Regions from separate parts of the Stenotrophomonas sp. 05N37 genome, predicted to be linked through region 2. Evidence: predicted binding sites of a transcription regulator. Region 2 holds the regulator's gene; each other region holds the start of a gene.
The links. Region 2 encodes FliA, which starts transcription of late flagellar genes. Its sites were predicted from a motif close to TAAAGTTTNNCNNNCNNNGGCCGATAA; they were not measured.

Region 1: a site for FliA is predicted at 2,166-2,192, ahead of AC1DGC_RS02980 (HDOD domain-containing protein). Genes of this name have one in related genera too.
Region 3: a site for FliA is predicted at 2,016-2,042, ahead of AC1DGC_RS14275 (chemotaxis protein). Genes of this name have one in related genera too.

What each region holds. Positions count from the first base shown of each region.
Region 1 covers NZ_JBFTNG010000001.1:647,831-652,583, forward strand. The annotation lists gene AC1DGC_RS02975 (phospholipase D family protein) at 1-929, shown strand, start outside; gene AC1DGC_RS02980 (HDOD domain-containing protein) at 969-2,069, opposite strand; gene AC1DGC_RS02985 (Glu/Leu/Phe/Val dehydrogenase dimerization domain-containing protein) at 2,394-3,491, shown strand; gene AC1DGC_RS02990 (S8 family serine peptidase) at 3,609-4,753, opposite strand, start outside.
Region 2 covers NZ_JBFTNG010000006.1:26,292-31,044, reverse strand. The annotation lists gene AC1DGC_RS15835 (chemotaxis protein CheA) at 1-491, opposite strand, end outside; gene AC1DGC_RS15830 (protein phosphatase CheZ) at 496-1,110, opposite strand; gene cheY (chemotaxis response regulator CheY) at 1,110-1,502, opposite strand; gene AC1DGC_RS15820 (RNA polymerase sigma factor FliA) at 1,519-2,265, opposite strand; gene AC1DGC_RS15815 (MinD/ParA family ATP-binding protein) at 2,262-3,149, opposite strand; gene flhF (flagellar biosynthesis protein FlhF) at 3,136-4,753, opposite strand, start outside.
Region 3 covers NZ_JBFTNG010000004.1:320,955-325,707, forward strand. The annotation lists gene AC1DGC_RS14255 (ATP-binding protein) at 1-369, opposite strand, end outside; gene AC1DGC_RS14260 (flagellar protein FlgN) at 547-885, opposite strand; gene flgM (flagellar biosynthesis anti-sigma factor FlgM) at 882-1,184, opposite strand; gene flgA (flagellar basal body P-ring formation chaperone FlgA) at 1,294-1,944, opposite strand; gene AC1DGC_RS14275 (chemotaxis protein) at 2,050-3,000, shown strand; gene flgB (flagellar basal body rod protein FlgB) at 3,736-4,131, shown strand; gene flgC (flagellar basal body rod protein FlgC) at 4,135-4,542, shown strand; gene AC1DGC_RS14290 (flagellar hook capping FlgD N-terminal domain-containing protein) at 4,569-4,753, shown strand, end outside.

The sequences.
Region 1 (4,753 bases), on a different contig from region 2:
GCGACCTCGACCTGCTGGTCGCCGGCACGGCCGTGGCCCAGGCCAACACCATCTTCGACGCGTACTGGAACAGCGACACCGCCGTGCCGATCTCGGCACTGGCGTTCTACACCCCGGCACAGCTGCGCCTGCTGGTGCGCGAGTCCGCGCACGAAGCCCGGCTGGACGCCGCCCAACCCTACCTGCGCCGTGTCGCGCAATCGGAGTCGGCGCGTTCGTACTACCGCGACACGGTCGACCTGCACTGGTCGGCCAACGTGGAGATCGCGTCCGACCCGCCGATGAAGCACCGCCGCGACGACCAGGCCGACTGGCTGGTCACCCGCCTGGTGCGCGAACTGCAGGCCACCCGGCACAAGGCATTGCTGATCTCCCCCTACTTCGTGCCCGGCGAGGAAGGCACCGCCGGCATGGCCGCGATGGTCCAGCGCGGCGCCACGGTGGCGGTGGTGACCAACTCCCTGGCCGCCAACGACGTGGCCGCCGTGCATGGCGGCTACATGCACTACCGCGCGCCGTTGCTGCGCAGCGGCGTGCACCTGTACGAACTGAAGGCCCACGGCCACACCGACGGCGGCGGCCTGTTCGGCAGCAGCGGTGCCAGCCTGCACACCAAGGCTTTCATGATCGATGATCGGCGCGGCTTCGTCGGCTCGTTCAACCTCGACCCGCGCTCGGCCTATCTCAACACCGAGATGGGCGTCCTGTTCGACGACCCCTGGCTGGCCGCGCAACTGCGCAGCGAGTACCTGCGCCTGGCCGACCCCGGGCAAAGTTACTGGGTCACCCTGGACAGCCGGGGCCAGGTGCGCTGGCTGGACCGCGACGCGCAGCCGCCGGTGCTGCTCGACCGCGAGCCGGACGCCTCCTTCTGGTTGCGCGCCAGTGCCCGCGCGATCAGCTGGCTGCCCCTGGAATCGCAGTTGTAACCCCACCGTAGCGTCGTGCCACGCCATGCGTGGCCTCCATCAACCCTCGACCTGCTCGTCGGCGTCCAGGGTTTCCACTCCCCGCCCATGCAGGCGCCGCCAGATCCAGTGCAGCGCGTGCGCCGGCGTGGCGTGCTGCTGCTCCAGGATCGCCAGTGCCTGGGCCTGGCCGATCCGACCATGCCGGCACAGCAGGCTGGCCGCCGCCGCCGCGCGCGCAAAGCGCAGACTGGCCGACAACCCGGCCTGGGCGTTGTCGCCCTCGCGCAGCAATGCCTCGTGCACCGCCGGCGGCAGCTCCCACGCCGCCGCGATCCGGCTGGCCACCGGCAACGTCCAGGCGTCCAGCAGGTGCGCGGCCAGCGCGCGCGACGGCGCCGCGTCACCCTGCGCGGCGCAGACATCCAGCAGGTGGCGCATCACCAGCGCCGCCCCCAGGCCCTGGGTCAGCCCCAGCCACTGCGCGGCAAACGCATCGTCATGGGTGACCAGCCGCGCATGGTCGGCCGCCGCGCGCGAGGCCAGCAGCGCGTGCTCCCAGATCACCGTGCCGAACTGCGGGAAGGCCACGCACTGCACCTGCATCACCGGCTGCACCAGCACCGCGCTGATGATCTGGCGGATGCCGTCGGTGCCGACCAGGGTTACCGCCCGCTGCAGGCTGTCCACCGGCTTGGCCTGCAGGCGATACACCGGGCTGTTGGCGATCCGCAGCAGGTTGCCGGTCAGCACCGGATCCTGGCCGATGATCGCCGCCATCGCCCGCGCCGAGGCGTCGCTGTCGTTGACCGTCTGGATCAGCTGCGGCAACAGCTGCGGTCGCCGTGGCAGGTGCCGCGCCGACCAGTCGCGCTGCTCCAGCGCAGCCACCACCGCGGCCTGCAGCGCCGCCTCATCGGCGCACCCGCCGGCATCGGCCACGCCGCTGCGCGAGACCAGCGCCAGCGCATGCAGGCCCGATTGCAGGATGTCGCCCGTCGGGACCTCGACCTCGGTCGCCGCGGCCGCAGGCGCGATCCCGCGCGCGCCGGTCCCCGTCGCGGCCACGGCCCCGCCGCGGCCACGCCGGCGGGCGATGCCCACCCCCAGCGCGGCCGCCGCCAACAGTCCTGTCGCCATCACGATCACGGCCATCGTCATCAACGCCACCGTCCTGGCCGGCACCGTATTTGTCTTGTCGCCCCTGCACCCACGTCGTCCGTCCTGGCATTGCTGGTACTGCGCACCGTTGCCACGGCATCGGCGCCATCTTCAGCAACTTTAATGCCGCCTTCCCGCGGGTCCGTGGCAGGACGCCCCGGCAGGGTCGTTCCGGATGCTGACAACGCCCTCCGGCGGAATGCACTAGAATGGCGCCGCGCGACCCGTCACCCGATCAGACGAAGTCGCTTTTTTTGTTTTGCAACCCACCTTTTGCTGGTTCGTTCGCCGCTGTTCGCCACCGTTCGCACCATCGGAGCCACCATGTTATTTGAAACCCTCGAATCTTCCGGTCACGAACAAGTGGTGTTCTGCCACAACCGCGATGCCGGCCTGAGGGCGATCATCGCCATCCACAACACCACCCTCGGCCCGGCCTTGGGCGGCGTGCGCATGCGCCCCTACGCCAGCACCGACGATGCGCTGGCCGATGCGCTGCGACTGAGCCGCACCATGACCTACAAGAACGCGCTGGCCGGGCTGAACGTGGGCGGTGGCAAGGCGGTGATCATCGGTGACCCGCGCCAGGACAAGAGCGAAGTGCTGTTCCGCGCGTTCGGGCGGTATGTGGATTCGCTCGGCGGACGCTACATCACCGCCGAAGACGTCGGCACCGACGTCAACGACATGGAGAACATCTACCTGGAGAGCGAGTACGTCACCGGCGTGCACCAGGTCCATGGCGGCTCCGGAGATCCCGCCCCGTTCACCGCCTACGGCGCACTGCAGGCGCTGATGGCCTCCATGCAGCACAAGCTCGGCCACGAGGAAGTGGGCAAGGCCAGCATCGCGGTGCAGGGCCTGGGCCATATCGGCATGGAACTGGTGAAGCTGCTGCGCGACCGGGGCGCCAAGCTGTTCGTCACCGACCTGGACAGTACGCGGGTCGAGCGCGCCGTCACCGAGTACGGCGCCGAGGCGGTCAAGCCGGACGATATCTACGACGTCAGCGCCGACGTGTTCGCGCCCTGCGCGCTGGAAGGGGCGATCAACCCGCAGACCCTGCCGCGGTTGAAATGCAAGATCGTCTGCGGCACCGCCAACAACCAGTTGTCGAGCCTGGAGGTGGGCGATGAACTGCACGCCCGCGGCATCCTGTATGCACCCGACTATGCGGTCAACGCCGGGGGCGTGATGAACGTATCGCTGGAGATCGACGGTTACAACCGTGAGCGCGCCATGCGCCTGATCCGCAGCATCTACCACAACCTCGGCAGGATCTTCGCGCTGTCCGAGCGCGAGGGCATCGCGCCGCAGCGCGCGGCCGACCAGATCGCCGAGACCCGGATCCAGTCGATCGGCAAGTTGAAGATGCCGCTGGGCCGCGCCACCCCGCGACTGGGAACCCTGCGCGGCAGCTGATCGCCACCCGGCACGGCAATGAAAAAGGGCGCGAGGTGATCGCGCCCTTTTTCGTTCTCAACCCATGCCTCCGAGCCCGTGGGCACGGCGCCGATCCGGCCCCGCGCCCGCCAGGGCTCAGAATGCGGCCGAGTAGCGCAAGGCGACCTGGCTGAGGTCACCGCGCGGGCCGAAGCGCTGGTCGTAGCCGAAGGCCACGCGGCTGTTGCGGGTCAGCCACGATTCCACCGACAGCCCGAACAGACCGCCAGAGCGCGCCGGCTGCAGGCCGGCCAGCGGTGCCCAGGCGTCGACGCCGACGAAGCTGGCGTCCTGGGCAAGGCCGGTGCTGGACAGCCGTTGCTGCCATTCGGCGTAACCGCGCAGCGACCAACTGCCCCACTGCCGCTCGGCACGCACGCCCGCCAGGGCCTGGCTGCGCGTGCTCAGGTTGCCTTCGGTACGCAGGCCGAAGCCGAGGCCGCCCTGTTCGGTGAAGCGGTCGTTGTCCACGCGCGCGTAATCCGCACCCAGGTACGGGGTGAGCGAGGATCGAGCGTCGCCAAAGCGGTAGCCGGTTTCCACGCTGGCCGCACTGAAGCTGCCGCCGTAGCGCGCATTGACCCCGTACTGACCGGCACCCAGCAGCAGCTGGCGATCGATCTCACGATGGAACTGGCCGGCGCCCACCTGGCCCAGGGCATAGGCACGGCCGGCGTTCCAGCCGGCGTACAGCTGCGCCTGCGACTGGCGGTCACGGCCGCGGTCGCTGCCCCAGTCGCGGTTGTTGTGGGTACGGGTTTCGCCGAAGGCGAAGCCCAGCACGCCGTTGCTGCCGAAGGCCGCGTCCTGGCCCATCATCCAGCCGCGTGTCTCGGCGCCGCTGGCCGAGAAGCTGCCCTGCCCGACGTCGCCGAGCTGGCTCTGCCAGGCACCACGCAGACGCGGTGCGCCCTGCACCTGGCCAAAGCGTTCGGACAGCGCACGCCGGTTGAGGTCGATGCTGTCGAAGGTGGCGGCGGTGGCCAGCGCATGCGCCTTGCCGGACAAACTGTCCAGGCTGTCCTGCAGCGCCTGGTTGCCCTGGACGCGCTGCAGTTCGCCTGCACCGTCGGCGAAGCCGCTGCCCGCGAGGCCGCCGCGATCGAGTACCTCGAACGCAGATTCCACGCGTGCCGCGGAGGCCAACGCAGCACTGCCAAACCCGGCGTTGACGCTGGCCGACACCACGTTGATCTGGTCGGTGGTCAAGGTGACCGCGGTGCTGGTCTGCTGCAGCGACA
Region 2 (4,753 bases):
GGCGCGGCGCCGCCGTGCAACGTGTCGAGCAGGGCCTCGAACTCGTCGTCGGTGATCAACTCGCCGCTGGTCGGTGCCGCCGCAGCGGCGGCCACCGGTGCCGGCGTGGCCGGCCCGTTGACGTCGAACTGCGCGATCAGCTCCGGCGGCGCATAGCCGGGCTCGGTGCCGGCCGAGACCGAATCGAGCATCGACTGCAGGTAGTCCAGCGATTGCTGGGCCGCATCGAAGTGATGGGCCTGCAGCACCGCCTTGCCCGACCGCGCCATGCCCAGGGTTTCCTCGGCGGCGTGGCACAGTTCGACCATCGCCTGGATGCCGAGGAACCCGGCACCGCCCTTGAGGGTGTGGAAGCCGCGGAACACCGCGTTGAGCTGGTCGCTGTCCTGGGGCGACTGCTCCAGCGACACCAGCTGTTCGCCGAGGCGATCCAGGATTTCCTGGGCCTCGAGGATGAAATCGGCGGCAATATCGTCTGGAACAGCGCTCATGGTGTTACAGCCCCAAATCGGAAAGCAGGTCGTCAGCGTCGACCTGTGACACCTGGTGGCGATCCAGACCGTTCACGGCCGGGCCGGCCAGGCCGTTGTCGCGCTTGTGCGCGCTGTCGTCCTGCGGCGGCAGGCCGAGCGCGCCGAAGCCCTCGTGCACGCGGCGCACGATGCCCACCACGCGGCGGATGATCTGCCCGGTCAGGTCCTGGTAGCTCTGGGTGAGCGCGATCTCGGTGAGGTTGTGGCGGATCCGGTCCAGCTGCTGGTCCTGGTCGGCCGTCAAGCCATTGGCGCGCAGCTGCTCGGTGAGCGTGCGGCATTCCTCGGCCAGGTCCAGGGTGCGGTGGGTGGCCTGCTCGGTCATCGCCACCACGTGGTCCAGGCGTGCGCAGGCATCGTCCAGTTCGCCGGCCTCGCTGGGCAGGCTGGGCAGTTCGCCCAACGCCTGGCCCAACTCGCGGGCGAGCCGGTTCAGCCCGGCCATCATCGGCTGGGTACGCAACGCGGCCAGCGCGTCGATTTCCCGCCGCCAGCCGGCTTCGTCGCCGCTTTCCAGCGCGGCCAGGGCATCCTGCAGGCGCTGCACCAGCGCCGATTTGTCGCGGAGGGTTTCCATCAGGCGCTCGCCGCCAGGCGTTCGAAGATCTTGCCGAGCTTTTCTTCCAGGGTCTGGGCGGTGAAAGGCTTGATGATGTAGCCGTTGACGCCGGACTGGGCCGCTTCGATGATCTGCTCGCGCTTGGCTTCGGCGGTCACCATCAGCACCGGCAACGTCTTCAGCTTGGCGTCGGCGCGGATCGCCTTGAGCAGGTCGATCCCGGTCATCACCGGCATGTTCCAGTCGGTGACCACGAAATCGAACGACTGGCTCTGCAACAGAGACAGCGCGGCATGCCCGTCCTCGGCTTCGGCCGTATTGGTGAAGCCCAGATCGCCCAGCAGGTTCTTGACGATACGACGCATGGTCGAGAAATCGTCGACGATCAGGATACGCATGTTCTTGTTCAAAGCACTTTCCTCGGTATCAATGGTTCTCGAGGCCGGCGTCGGCCGCCTCGAAGATCTTCAGTCGGCCACGCAGGCGCAGGACCGCCTGGCCGTGGATCTGGCAGACGCGCGACTCGCTGACACCGAGTACCGCGCCGATCTCCTTCAGATTCAGTTCCTGCTCGTAGTACAGCGACAGCACCAGCTGCTCGCGCTCGGGCAGCAGCCCGATCGCATTGCCCAGCTCGCGGCCGAATTCGCCGCGCTCAAGCACCTGCTGCGGGGTCGGGCCACCCTGGGCGACGGTATCCAGCTCGCCCTGGTCTTCGATCCGAGACTCCAGGCTCAGCACCTGGCCGCGCGCGGCGTCTTCCATCAGCCGCAGGTAGTCCGGCAGGGGCATGTCCATCGCCGCGGCCACTTCGGTGGCGCTGGCGGCACGGCCGGTGCTCTGCTCCAGGCGGCGGATGGTGGAGGCGGCGTCGCGGGCGCGGCGGTGCACCGAACGCGGCACCCAGTCGCCGCGGCGGATCTCGTCGATCATCGAGCCGCGGATGCGGATCGAGGCATAGGTTTCGAACGAGGCGCCCTGGTCGGCGTCGTAGCTGCGCGAGGCCTCGATCAGGCCCATCATGCCGGCCTGGATGAGGTCATCCACTTCCACGCTCGCCGGCAACCGGGCGGCCAGGTGATGGGCGATCCGCCGGACCAGGTCGGAGTGCTGTGCGATGCACTCGTTGGCGGCCGTGCGTTGCACCTCTTTGTATTGTGCGGCGCCTTTCATGCGGTCACCCCGCGTTGCTTGAGGATGCGTTCCAGGAAGAATTCGACCCCGCCTCGCGGCTCGGTCGGTGCCTGCCAGCGGGCGGTGCGGCGGGCGATCTCGGTGATCGCCTGCGCGGCCGGGCTGGACGGGTAGGCCTTGACCACCGGCTGCTGGCGCTGCACCGACAGGCGCAGCCAGTCGTCCTGCGGCACGCAGCCCAGGTAGTTGAGCGAGACATCAGCGAGGAATTTCTCGCAGACCCGGGTCAGCTTTTCGTAGAGCACGCGGCCTTCGTTGGGGTCGCGGACCATGTTGGCCACCACCTGGATACGGTCCACGCCGCGCTCGCGCGAGAGCACCTTGATCAGCGCATAGGCGTCGGTGATCGAGGCCGGCTCGTCGCAGACCACCACCACGGTGTCCTGCGCGGCCTGGCAGAAGGTCAGCACGCCGTCGGTGATGCCGGCGGCGGTGTCCACCACCATGAAGTCCAGCTCACGCTCCAGTTCGGAGAACACGTTGACCAGGCCCACGTGCTCGGCCGGCTGCAGCTCGGCCATGTGGCGGCGGCCGGACGCGGCCGGCACCACCAGCACGCCGCCCGGGCCTTCCAGGATCACTTCTTCCAGGGTGCAGCGCCCGGCGACCAGGTCGGCCAGGGTCACCTTGGGCTGCAGGCCCAGGATCACGTCGATGTTGGCCAGCCCGAGATCGGCGTCCAGCAGCAGCGTGCGCTTGCCCATGTCGGCGAGCGCCACGGCCAGGTTGGCCGACACGTTGGTCTTGCCCACGCCGCCCTTGCCGCCGGTGACGGCGATGGTGCGCACGGGGCCCAGCGGCTGGCTGCGGGTGGCCGACAGCGGGAAGGTCTTGGTCAGCTTGGCATACTCACGCGACGGCATGGTTCAACTCCGGGTTGCAGGGCATATCGGCCGCGCGGCGCAAATCTTCAAGGCGAAGTACAAGATTGGCCGCACTGGCCCGGTGCAGGTCTTCGGGAACGTCCTGGCCATCGGTGACCCAGGTGATCGGCAGGCGGTGGTCCACGGCCACCGACAGGGCGGTGCCGAAGCGGCCGGTTTCGTCCAGCTTGCTCAGCACCACGCCCTGCGGGTTGGCGGCGCTGAAGCGGCGGACCACTTCGTCCATGTCGCCAAAGCTGGTGTTGGCCGGCAGCACCAGCAGGGTGCGGATCTGCTGGGCGGCGCGCAGCCAGTGCAGCTGGGCAGCCAGGGCGCGGTCGCGCGGGCCCAGCCCGGCGGTGTCGATCAGCACCAGCTTGTAGTCCTGCAGGCGCTCCAGCAGCTGGTTGAGGTCGCTGCCGCTGTTGGCCTCGTGCACCGCGATGCCGAGCTGGCGGCCGAAGCCGTAGAGCTGCTCGCGGGCGCCGATGCGGCCGGTGTCGGTGGTGACCAGGGCCACGTCGCGGGCGGCGTGCTTCTCGGCGAAGCGGGAGGCCAGCTTGGCGATGGTGGTGGTCTTGCCGGCGCCGGTTGGGCCGACCAGGGCGATGACGCCGCCCGATTCCAGCGGGTCGACCGGGGCGATCGGCAGCTTCTTGGACAGCAGGCCGAGCATCAGCCCGCGGCCGCGGTGGGCTTCGGTGTCCAGCGGGATCTGCATGGCCACGTCGCGGCTGATGCCGGCGTCGAAGCCGTATTCGTCCATCAGGTCCAGGGCGGCGGCACGCACCGGCGAGCCGCGCAGGCGTTCGTCGGTGAAGCGGTGCATCTCGCGTTCGATCACCTGGCGCATGCCGGCCACTTCATGGCGCAGTTGGCGCAGTTCTTCGTCATCGCGCGGCACCACCACCAGCTCGGCGGCGGGCAGCGGCTGGGCCTGGGCCGGTTCGGCGAGAACCGGCAGGGCCACCGGCGCGGTTGCGACCGGTGCGCTGCCAACCTGTTCCTGGACCATGGCCGGCGCGTCCAGACGCGGCTCGAATGCCATCGGGGCCGGCACGGCGGCCTGCACCGGTGCCGGTGCGGCGACCATGGCCGGGGCCGCAACCGGAGCCGGGATCGCGACCGCGGCCGGGATCGCCGGCACGGTGACGCTCACCGGCAGCGGCGGCATCGCCACCTGTGCCGCAGGCACGTGCATCTGGAAGTGCGGTTCGTCGTCCAGCGGCGGGTCGATGATGAAGCGCGCGCGGTTGATCGGTGCCGGTGCGGCGACCGGTGCAGCCTCGACGATCGCGGCCAGCGTCTCCACCGGCGCCGGGGAGGCGGCCGCGGCCTGTTCGACGTTGAACGGGGCGAAGATCTGCTCCGGCAGTGCGGCGGCGCGCAGCGACGGGGCGACGGCCTGCGCCAGGGTGGCGGCAAAGCCGGTGCTGCCGCGCGGCGGCACGATTTCGTTGGCCGAATCCAGGGTGCGACCGGTCGCGCCGACCGCGGCGCGGGCCAGCGCGGCCACGGCGGAGGTGGTGGCGGCCACCGGCTCTGCGACGGCGACCGGCTTGCGGCGGGTCACCGCGGCGATCACCGCATCGGCGGCATTGCGC
Region 3 (4,753 bases), on a different contig from region 2:
TTTCTCGGACTGCAGCAGCTTCTCCTGGGTGCCGTTGAGGCGCAGGTAGGCCTGGCGCAGCTCGGCATGGCGCTGCTGCAGCTCGCGTTCGTAGTCTTCCTGGCCTTCGATGCGGCGGAACAGGGCCAGGTAATGGCGCTGGCCGGCTTCTTCGTGCTGGTACAGGTGGGCGATGACCATGCGCTCGCCGACCGGCAGGCTGCCGTTCCAGTGGCCATGCAGGCGGGCGTGCTCCAGCGCGTCCGGTGGCAGCAGCTGGTGCAGCCATTGCGCCGCCCCCAGCCCGGCGGCGTTCTCGGCCTGGCCGAGCATCTCGCTCACGGCCGCATTGGCCAGGGCCACGCTGCCATCCTCGCGGAACAGCAGCATGCCTTCGTTGACACGCTCGAACAGGGCGAGCAGGACCGGCTGCGGGGGCAGCGGTGCGGTGACGAGGTTGGAAGAAGCGGTCACGGTCACATCGGGCAGTCGAAACAGGCGCCCAATATACGCGTTGGCCTGCGCGACGGAAGCCCGCGCACGCGTTCGCGGCCCGCGCGGGCCGGATCAGGCGACGGCGAGCGGCCGGCGGGTGTGCAGCGTGCTGGACTGGCCCTTGGCGTCGTAGGACGAGGCGTCTTCGCTGCGGCCGAGCTGGCGCAGGGCCCAGTTGACCTCGCGGCGGCGGCGCGACAGCAGCACGCCATTGGCGCGGTTGCGCTCGGCCAGTTCCTGCAGGCGCTCGCCCTGCCCGACCGGCGGCACGGTCTCGAGCGCGCGCAGCGCCTCGAGCTTGGCGCCGGTGGCCCGGATCAGGGCCTGCACGTCATGCTCGACCAATGCCTGGCGTTCGACGTCCAAGGCATCGCTGAGGCGCTGCAATGGCTCGCTCATCGCCAGTTTCATCCCTGCAGCTGCTGGTCCAGCTCGAGCATGCGCGAGGCGATCGCATCGGGATTGATCTTGTAGGTGCCGTTCTGCAGCGACTCACGCACGGCCTGCACGCGGCCGGCGTCGATCGCCGGGGCGCTGCTCAGTTCGCGCTGCAGGGCCTGCAGACTGGTGGCTTCACCGGTCAGGCGCAGGCTGTCGGCGGCTTCCACCGGACGCGTCGGGGAATCGGCGCTGGCGGCCGGCTTGCTGCCAAGCGCGACACTGCGCAGATGGGCGGTGGCCTGCAGGTTGCCGTCGATTTTCTGGCTCATGGAGTTGTCCTGGAAGTACGGTTCACAAGGGATAACGGCATGGAGACCGCCATCTTTAGGGGATTCTGCGGTTTTTTTGGCACATTCCGCCGCGGGTTCAGCATTGTGCTCAACGCGTCACAAAAACGTCGCCGTTGGCGGCCACGGTGCCCTGGACGATCTTCCGCGAGGACAGATTCTCCACCGACACCCGCTCGTTCTCGCCGGCGTCGGCCATCGCCTTGCCCGCGACCCGCACCTCCACGCCCCCCAACCGCGACACCAGCGCCACGTTGTCGCCACGGCGCACCAGGCGCTGGGCGACCAGGTCGTTGGCCGAGAGCAGGCTGCCGGCACTGAGTGTACGCCGGGCCACCCGCCCGACCGCGGCGGCCGGATCGGCCAGCGCGGCGCCGGCGATACGGGCCACGTCACGCTGGGCAGTGGTGATATCGGCGGCGGCCAGCGTTTCTCCAGCGCTGATGCCCCGGTTGAGGATGAGTACGGTCTGGTTGCGGCGCACCTTGACCGGAACGAACAGGCGCCAGCCGCCGGCATCCGGGCAGCTGACTTCCACGGTACTGGTGCCGGTGGGCTGGGCACGCAAGCCCTGGCCGCAGGCCGGCAGGCGCAGCGCGGAATCCAGGGTGGTGTCGCCCTCGGTCCCGGCCGGCAGGGTAGACAGCGCGGCGGCGCGGATGCTGTCCACCGGCTGCCAGCCGCCGGCGGCGGACGCGGGCAGCGTGGCCAGGGCGAACACGGCAAGGATGATCCAACGCATGGCGACTCCACGGGCAAGGCACATGTGCAGCGTCCTGCAAGGGCCGTGCCGGAATCGGCGCGGCGGCGCGCTCAAGTCGGCGGGGCTGGCGCCGATACCACTCCCATGTCACATGACCTGCTCAACCGCATCGACCAGCGTACGCGCCTGGCCGGCCACAATCGTCTGGCCCTGCTGCTGTTCCGGCTCGGCGGACGCCAGCTTTTTGGCGTGAATGTGTTCAAGGTGCAGGAAGTCCTGCGCCGCCCGGACCTGTTCCAGGTGCCTGGGCTGCCCAGCCAGTTCGCCGGCGTGGCCGATGTGCGTGGCCGCTCGGTGCCGGTGCTGGACCTTGGGCTGGCGATCGGCCACCCCGAACGCGAACCGAACGCCGACAAGTCGCCGGGCTACCTGGTGGTGACCGAGTTCAACCGGTCGATCCAGGGCTTCCTGGTGAGCGGGGTGGAACGGATCGTCAACATCGCGGTGGAGGATATCCACCCGCCGCCGGAACTGGGCGCCGAATCGAGCTATCTGACTGCGGTGACGCGGTTCCAGGGCGAGTTGATCCAGGTGATCGACGTGGAAAGCGTGCTGGCCGATATCGCGCAGGTGCGTGGCGAGGCGGTGCTGGACCCGTCCCTGGCGCAGGCGCTGCCCACCGATGGGCCGCAGCTGCAGGTGCTGGTGGTGGACGACTCGCGGGTGGCCCGCCAGCAGATCCGCAGCGTGCTGGACCAGTTGGGGGTGGGGGCGACCCTGCTGTCGGACGGCAAGCAGGCGCTGGACCACCTGCTGCAGATCCATGCCTCGGGCGAGAACCCGGCCGAGCGCTACGCGATGGTGATTTCGGACATCGAGATGCCGGCGATGGACGGCTACACGCTGACGACGGAAATCCGTCGCCACCCGGGCCTGGCGGGGCTGTACGTGCTGCTGCACACCTCGTTGTCGGGCGTGTTCAACAACGCGATGGTCGAGCGGGTGGGCGCCAACGCGTTCGTGGCCAAGTATTCGCCGCACGAGTTGGCCGATTTCGTGCTGGACCGGTTGCGGAAGGTGGCGTTGGCTGCCTGATTGTCCGGGTGAGTAGCGGCGGGTTGCATACCGCTTGTGGGACGGGGTGGGTGGGGCGGCGCCCTGGTTATCTTGTGAGCGTTGAGTAGGAGCAGCCGAGCATGGCTCGGCTCTACCGGTGTCCAGGCGCAGCCGAGCATGGCTCGGCTCTACCGGTGTCCAGGCGCAGCCGAGCATGGCTCGGCTCTACCGGTGTCCAGGCGCAGCCGAGCATGGCTCGGCTCTACCGGTGTCCAAGAGCAGCCGGGCATGGCTCGGCTCTACCCGTGTCCAGGAGCAGCCGGGCATGGCTCGGCTCTACCGGTGTCCAAGAGCAGCCGAGCATGGCTCGGCTCTACCGGTGTCCAGGCGCAGCCGAGCATGGCTCGGCACCGTCGGTTCATCAAGCCCAGCGCTCCGCTGGGCTTTTTTGTGGGCGCGGCGGTGGTTCAGCCGGGGATGGCCCGGCGCTTCCAACGCGCAGCCGCCAGCCGCTGGGCCGGGGCGCGGAGCGGGGTTCACGGCGTGTCCCGGCAGGGGCTCAGGGCGACCTGCCGGCGGGTGGGCTTGAATCGTTGGGGTTCATGGCGCTTCAGCCGACCAACGGTCGGCTCTACCCCCCTCCGCAGGCTGTGGCCTTCCTGTCCGATGGCGCAAGCGTGTCCTGGTGAGGGTCGGTGGCGGCAGGCGTGGCGGCAAATCGCAGACTGGCACAGCCCTTGCACCACTCCCACCATCGTCCCGTGGGAGCGTGCCATGCCCAATCTGATTTCCGACTATCTGGGGGTCCATGCCCAGGCCATGCCGTTGCGCGAGCAGCGGATGAAGCTCATCGCCAGCAACCTGAGCAATGCCGACACCCCCGGCTACAAGGCCCAGGACCTCGACTTCGATGCCGCCCTGCGCAATGCCCAGGGCCTGGACAGCAATGGCCTGATGAAAACCACCAACGAGCAGCACTACGCCATCGGCGGCGGCCTCAACCCCTTCCAGATCACCAAGGAAGGCGTGCAGCCCAGCATCGACGGCAACACCGTCGACCCCGACGCCGAACGGGCCGCCTACGGCCGCGCCGCGCTGGAATACCGCGCCTCGCTCAGCTTCGTCGAATCCAAGGTGCGCTCCATGCTCACCGCCATCACGGGCCAATAAGCCATGAGCAACCTGCCCATTTTCGATATCGCCGGCTCCGCCCTCCAGGCCCAGTCGGTGCGCATGAGCACCATCGCCTCCAACCTCTCCAACGCCGACACCGTCGCCGGTTCGGCGCAGGCCGTCTACAAGCCGCTGGAGCCGGTCTTCCAGTCGGTCACCAGCCGCACCGATCCCAACATCACCACCGTCCAGGTCAAGGAAATCAGCCAGAGCGACGCAGCGCCGATCAAGCGCTACGAGCCCGGTCATCCGCTGGCCGACGGCGACGGCTACATCTATCAGCCCGACGTCGACCCGGTCGCGCAGATGGTCAACCTCATCTCCACCTCGCGCAATTACCAGGCGGGCGTGGAAATGCTGACCACCGCCAAGGAACTGGCGCTGGCCACCCTGACCATGGGTCGCTGACCCTCGCCCCCACAGGACTTACCGTCATGAGCACCACTTCCGGCGTTGGCCAGAACAGCGATGTGTACACCGCGCTGGGCCTCAATGCGCCCAACAGCGACACCAGCAAGAAGAAGAGCACCCTGGACCAGGCCGATTTCCTGCGCCTGATGACCGAGCAGCTGCAGCACCAGGACCCGCTCAAGCCCATGGACAACACCCAGATGGTGGC